DNA from 2 places in the Streptomyces zhihengii genome. Region 1 is predicted to be linked to the other one. Evidence: riboswitches for the same ligand, from Rfam matches in the RefSeq annotation. Region 1 holds a riboswitch; the other holds the start of a gene.
What was found. A riboswitch is a leader RNA that binds a small molecule or an ion and turns the genes downstream of it on or off. The one in region 1 is predicted to bind cobalamin.
Positions count from the first base shown of each region.

Region 2: it holds a riboswitch for cobalamin, as region 1 does, so the genes downstream of both, JE024_RS02260 (GHMP family kinase ATP-binding protein) here and JE024_RS33205 (ABC transporter substrate-binding protein) in region 1, are expected to answer to the same signal.

Region 1 is NZ_JAFEJA010000002.1:1,255,175-1,258,536, forward strand. Features, by position in the region: gene JE024_RS33195 (TetR/AcrR family transcriptional regulator) at 157-774, shown strand; gene JE024_RS33200 (DUF7822 domain-containing protein) at 913-1,446, opposite strand; cobalamin riboswitch at 1,561-1,738, shown strand; gene JE024_RS33205 (ABC transporter substrate-binding protein) at 1,769-2,809, shown strand; gene JE024_RS33210 (FecCD family ABC transporter permease) at 2,806-3,362, shown strand, end outside.
Region 2 is NZ_JAFEJA010000001.1:527,871-531,232, reverse strand. Features, by position in the region: gene JE024_RS02265 (cysteine synthase family protein) at 1-548, opposite strand, end outside; gene JE024_RS02260 (GHMP family kinase ATP-binding protein) at 545-1,438, opposite strand; cobalamin riboswitch at 1,618-1,848, opposite strand; gene JE024_RS02255 (DUF1963 domain-containing protein) at 2,312-3,151, opposite strand; gene JE024_RS02250 (endonuclease/exonuclease/phosphatase family protein) at 3,229-3,362, opposite strand, start outside.

The DNA.
Region 1 (3,362 bases):
GACATCCGGATACCGATCGGCCGCTCGTTTACCGAGCGATCGCTCGGTAAAGTGAAGGGTGGTGCCGAGGGCATGTCAAGAGGCCCGTCATCGGGCGTGCCGGACCGGCGCTGCATACTGTGCCGACACGGCGAAGATCCGGGGGAGAGGTGCACGGTGGCGAGCAGTCAGGCCGAAACGGGCTGGAGGTCGTACCCCGACGGCACCCTGCCGCCGATCCTCGGGACCGCGCTGGCCTGCTTCGTCGAGCACGGCTACCACGGCACCTCGATCCGCGCGGTGGCCGCACGCGCCGGGCTCTCGGTGCCGGGGCTCTACTACCACTACCCCTCGAAGCAGGCCCTGCTCGTCGCGATCGTCTCCCATGCCATGGACGACCTGTGGCAGCGCAGCCTCGCCGCCCTGGAGGAGGCCGGCGACGACGCCGCGCGACGGCTTGACCTGCTGGTGGAATGCCTCGTGCTGTTCCACGCGCACCGCAGGGACCTCGCCTTCATCGCCTCCAGCGAGATCCGCAGCCTCACCGGACAGGCGCGCACCACCTACATCGGCGCCCGCGACCGTCAGCAGCGCCTGATGGACGGCGTGATCGAGGACGGTGTCGCGCGGAAGGTCTTCACCACGGCGTACCCGCGTGACGTCTCCCGGGCCGTCGTCACCATGTGCACCGGCGTCGCCCAGTGGTACAGCGCCGACGGCCCGCACAGCCCGCGGCAACTCGCCGAGCGGTACCGCGCCATGACCCGCGGGACGGTCGGCGCACCGGCCGTCTGACGGGCCCGGCACCATGCCCGCCCCGCGCCGGGACCCCGCCCGGGGCGTCGCCCGGCCTCCGCGCGGGAGGCGTCGTCGAACGGGCCCGGAGCGCCGGGTGAGCGCCGGGCGCCGCTCCACGGGTCGGATCAGCCGGAGTCAGCCGGGGAAGGAGAAGTACAGCGCGTCGCCGTAGAAGGACGCGAAGTGCCGCTGCCAGTCGGACCGGACCGAGGCCAGCCACGCGTCGTTCCGGCCGGCGATCGCCGCCTCGGCCTCGGCGACGGCGGCGGGGATCTCCGAGGACGCCAGACGCCGCACGCTCTCCGCCGGGTCGTCGTCCGTCATCGAGACGATCTCCCCGGTCTCCAGGACGAAGTACTTCGCCTGCTGCTTCGCGAGGTGGGCCGTGGTCCCGGCGACGCACGCGGCGAACTCGGCGTCGTCCTCCAGGCCCCGGCCGACCGCGCGCAGGAGGTCGCCGAGCAGGGCCGCCCCTCCGGCGTACTCCGCGGCGATGCCGATCGGAGGGTTCCAGATCATGGACGGGACGATCGTCGTGCCGCGCCCCACCAGGAGCTTGTGCGCGAGCGGGATGTCCCAGTTGTGCTCGGATATGCAGCGGACCGGCTTGGGGATCTCCGCGTCGTTCGGCATCGAGTCGGCGGAGTAGAGGTACGAACGGTTTGCCATGGCGGCGACGCTAACACCGGGGACCGACAACACCGGTGCCGGCAGGCGCCGGTGCGGGCGCCGGGGCGGTGCCGCTCCCGGTGCCGGGGTGCGCCCTTTGCCGTTTTCCCGGGGAACCATAGGATCAACAGGTCATCGCCGCGACGGGAGACAGGAAGCCGGTGCGAATCCGGCACGGTCCCGCCACTGTGACCGGGGAGCCGACCCCTCCATGAGCCACTGCGCGCAGCGCGGGAAGGCCGGGGAACGCCGATCCGGAAGTCAGGACACTGGCCTGTCGCGGGCCCGATCCGAGGAGCGCGGACTCCGCAGGAGGCTTTACGTGTACGACGGCATGCCCCGTCCCTTCGCCCTGCCCGACACCGGGCCCGGCCGCCGTGCCGTGCGCACGGCCGGAGCCGTCGCCGCACTGGCGGCGGTCCTTCTCACCGGCTGCGGCGCGCCCGGCGCCCCGCGGCAGGACAAGCCCGCGGCGGCCGCGGCGGACGGCTTCCCTCTCACCGTGGAGAACTGCGGTGTCCGCACGACCTACGAGGCGCCGCCCTCCCGGGTGGTGACCATCCACCAGCACCCGGCCGAACTGCTGCTCTCCCTCGGTCTGAAGGACCGGATGATCGGGACCGCCTTCCCCGACTCCGCCGTCCTCCCCGGACTGAGCGAGGACTTCGCGGCCGTCCCCGAACTGTCGGCGAAGGAACCGTCGTTCGAGAAGATCCTCGACGCCGAGCCCGACTTCGTCTACGGCGGCTACGCCAGCGCCTTCGCCGAGAACGACGGGCGGTCCCGCGAGGCGTTCGCCGACGCCGGCATCGACACCTACCTCAACCGCGAGTACTGCGGGAAGAAGAAGGTCTCGATGCAGGACGTCTACGACGAGATCGACACCATCGGCGGCCTGTTCGGCGTGCGGGACCGGGCCGACGCACTCGTCGCCGACCTCCGGGGCCGGGTGCGGACCGCCACCGCCGAGGTCGACGGCGAGCGCGAGACGCCCGTCTTCGTCTACGACAGCGGGGACAAGAGCGCCTTCACGGCCGGCGGCCGGAGCCTCGGCACCGAGATCATCCGGCTCGCCGGCGGGCGCAACGTGTTCGCCGACCTCGACGACGTCTTCGGCGACGTCTCCTGGGAGCAGGTCGTCGCCCGCAGGCCCGAGGTCATCGCGATCTACGACTACGCCGGCGCCGGAAGCGTCGAGCAGAAGAAGGAGTTCCTGCTGGCGGAGCCCGCCCTGGCGGACGTGCCGGCCGTGCGGAACAAGCGCTTCGTGGTGCTGCCGCTGACCGCCACCCTGGTCGGCGTACGCGCACCCCGCGCCGTCGAGGACCTGGCGCGCGACCTGCACCCGCAGCGGTTCCGGTGACCGTGCCCGCCGGGAAGACCGCGGCCCCGCGGCTCGCCGGGACCGAGGGGCCGGGCGACACGTCCCGGCGGGTCGCCTTCGGTCCCGCCGTGCTGCTCCTCGCCGCCCTGCTCGTCGTCTCGATGACCGCCGGCATGGCCATCGGCTCCGTGCGGGTGCCGGCCGGCCAGGTGTGGGGCATCGTCGGCCACGCCCTGGGCCTGGAATGGTCGGAGGTCACCTGGTCGCGGGCCCGCGAGACCATCGTGCTCGACGTCCGCGCGCCCCGGGTGGTGCTCGGCGCGGTGACCGGGGCGGGGCTCGCCCTGATCGGCACCGCGCTCCAGGCGCTGGTGCGCAACCCGCTCGCCGAGCCCTACCTGCTCGGCGTCTCCTCGGGCGCCTCGCTCGGCGCGGTCGCGGTGATCGTCTTCGGGGTGCAGGTCTTCGGGCATCTCTCGCTCTCGGCCGCCGCGTTCGCGGGCGCCCTGCTGACCCTGTTCCTCGTCTACACGACGGCCCGCAGCGGGGGCAGGATCACCTCGGGCCGGCTCGTGCTGTCGGGCGTCGCCTA
Region 2 (3,362 bases), on a different contig from region 1:
TCGCGTCGCAGGTGTTCCACCAGCCCGCCGGTCGACGCGCCCGATCCGACGCCCCCGACGACCGTCAGGGGCCGGTCCGGCAGGGCGGCGGCCACCCGGTCGGCAACCTCCTGGTATCCGAGGTAGTGCACGTCGTCGTGGTACTGGCGCATCCAGTGGGCGTCCGGCCGCTCCTCCAGGTAGGCCCGCACCCGCCGCACCCGTAACTCCTGGTCCAGCTTGAGGTTCCGAGAGGGCCGGACCTGCTCGACCGTGGCGCCCAGGACCTCCAGCTGGGCCAGGGTCGTGGCGTCCACGGTCGTGGACGCCACGATGTGGCAGCGCATGCCGTACCGGTGGCAGGCGAGCGCCAGGGCGTAGGCGTAGATGCCGCTCGAACTGTCGACGAGTGTCTGCCCCGGCGAGACGGTGCCCCGCTCCAGGAGGTGGCGGACGGCGGCGAGCGCCGAGTAGATCTTCATGGACTCGAACCGGAGCAGGACCACGGAGTCCGTCAGGCGGACCAGGTCGGGACGCTTGACGGCGTCTGCGACGTGCGGATGGATCACGCGAAGCCTCCTTGGGCGAACGTGCACGGGTGTCCGAGGGAGCGGTAGAACGCGGAGAGTTCTCCTTTGAGGGAGGGAGCGGGCCGCCGGGCGAAGAGGTAGCCGACGAGCGAGCCGGTGTGCGCGACGAAGACGCCGTCCGCGCCGAACTCCTCGCGGTGCGCCAGCACCGCCGAGAAGGTCCGCTTGGGCAGGGCTTCCTGGGAGAGCACGGCGCTGGTGGTGGCCGCGCGGGCGACGGCGGGCGCGTCACCGGTGGAGAACCCCTTGAGCAGGTCCGTCAGGCAGCGTTCGTACTCGTCGCCGCGGCGCCGGTAGTGCCGGAGCAGCACCGGTGTGGTGGCCGAGGTGTCGACCGTTCCCGGCTCCGTCACGAAGGCGGTGTGGAAGACCGTTCCGGTGCCCAGCCGGCGCACCACCCGGTGGCGTGCGCTCAGGTACAGGGCGAACTCCTCGAGGAAGACACTGTCCGCGCGTTCGATCGAGGCCAGCACATCCCTCACCGCGTCCGGGTCCTCCGGCAGCGCGAAGACCCGGAACAGACAGCGCAGCGCCGCGACGATGTCGGCGGTGGAACTGGCCATCCCCACCCCGACGGTGAGATCACTGTGGGCGCTGAGGCGCCCGGGCGGCAGGGTGCGCCCCGTACGCTCCAGGAACAGGCGCACGGCCCGTTGTGTCTTCTCGCCGAGCGGGAGGGATCCGGGCAGCGGCCCGGGACCCCCCTCCGGGGTGAAGTGGACCCAGGAATGCCGGTCGAAGGGGAAGGACACCACGGCGATGTCCGGGTCCGGCCCGGCTCGCAGCGGGCCCTGGTAGAGCTCTCCGAGGGTGCCGTGGCAGACACCGGTGAAGCCGCGGCCCAGCGGAGCGGCATCGGGCGTCAGCATGGGGTGAGGTGTGCCGTCCGGACCGGCACGGGCCGGTCGTCGAGGTGTGCGGTGGTCACGCCGTGTCCTCTCTCGTCGGCCGGACCCGGGGGTTCGGGGCGGCGAGAGCGCACGCGTGAGCGCACGGTTCCAGCGCACCACCGGCCCAACCCACGAGGCCGCAGCGAACAGCGCGTGCCGGTGGCACGCGCGCAGTGGCAGGTCTTCGGACTCGTGGGCGTGCAGGACGGGCGACTGCCCGGTTCCTGCGCCTACCGGCCGTCGCTTCCCGGGGTCCCGCACGACCCCCAGTGCTGATGACGGCTTTCGATCCCACTCACCGCTGCGGGACAGTCCCGGATTTCCACCGGGTTCCCTCTTGCGACGCACCGCCTGGCCGGCGGTGCGAACCGACTGCGCGGATCAGCGTAGGTGGCCTGTTCGTGTCGCGACAGAGCGCCCCCGAGAATGTCTCGTTGTCACCGGTGACACGCCGTGAGCGAACGGGTGGGGCGGAAGTGACGGTGACGGTGTGTCAGTCCGCCCTGCGCGTGCGCGGCGTACCTGAACGGCCCAGGCCGTCCCGTACCCGGACACGCCCGGCAGCCCCGGCTGACGCAGAGCGTCCGCCGCACACGGCGACGGGTCGCGGAGAACGGCGCCTCTGCGCCAGTCGCGCGACCGGTGGCACTGCTCCCCTCGCGCGCGTGCTGCTGTGACGCACGCCACTGCACCTCCCGGGAACCCGCCCGTGGCACCGGCCGACTTCTGGTGTGGACCCAGCAGGAGCGACCGGGGAGGTGCGTGTGGGACGGCATGCGAGCGGACGGCCGCCGCCTTCGGGCGTCGACCGGTCCGGGACGGTGTGACGTCAGGGCCTCGGCAGCCGGAGCCTCACAGCGGGCCCTCGAAGAACCCCAGCACGCCGGCCCGGTCGAACTGCCGTGCCGCCACGTCCTTCCTGGCGATCGGCCAGTACACGTAGCCGTCGATGTGGCCGCTCCACTGGGCGAGCAGCGCCCAGTCCTCGGGGCCGGGCTGTTCCCACGGGCCGGCCGTCCCGGGCACCGCCTTCCCCGCGGCCAGCGCCGCCCGCGCCGCGGCCCCGGTGATCGGGTCGGCCTCGCCGTAGGAGTCCGTGGAGTAGCCGTCGAGCTGCAGGTGAGTGCCTGCCAGGCGCCCCCAGTCCTCCTCCCGCACCTGCGACCACGCCGCGCGCAGATCCGCGGCACGGGGGTGTTCGTCCGGGTCGAAGAGCACCGAGTTGTCCGGCAGGGACACATCGTGACCCAGCCGCAGATCCCCCTGGAGGAGGGAGTCCATGTCGTTCAGCGGGTGGCCCCACGTGCCGCCGTCGCCGCCGTGGCGTTCCTCGACGGGTGTACCGGCCGGGACGTACACGGCCCTGCCCGATGCCTCTGCCTCGTCGTGGTCGATGTGGGCGAACAGCAGGAGCCGGCCGTCAGGCGGCAGCGGGAGACTCGTCGCGCGCTCCGGTATCGCCGCGAGGTCCAGGGACGCGATCAGGCGCAGCCGGTCCGGGACCTGGGGGGCGTCGGCGGGCAGCAGCACGGGGCCGCCCAGGCGCCCGACGACCGGACCGTCGATGTCCGGGGCCAGGGTCACGCACGGGCGGGCGGCGGCCAGCCACCTCTCGACGTCCGCGGACGGCACGCCGCGCGCGAGCGCCTTCTCGCGGACTCGATCCAGCTTTTCGATCATCTCGGGACGCATACGAGCAACCTAGCGGCCGGTACCGACAGCAGACCTCGGCCGGACGGCGTCGCGCCCCTCGGAGATCACCTCCGGCGTCACAGTCGCAGTGCCGCCATCACCGGCAGGTGGTCGCTGCCGGTGGCCGGCAGGTTCCAGGCGGCGCGTGGGGTGATGCCCCGGAGCAGGATCTCGTCGATGCGGGCCACCGGGTGCGCGGCAGGCCAGCTGA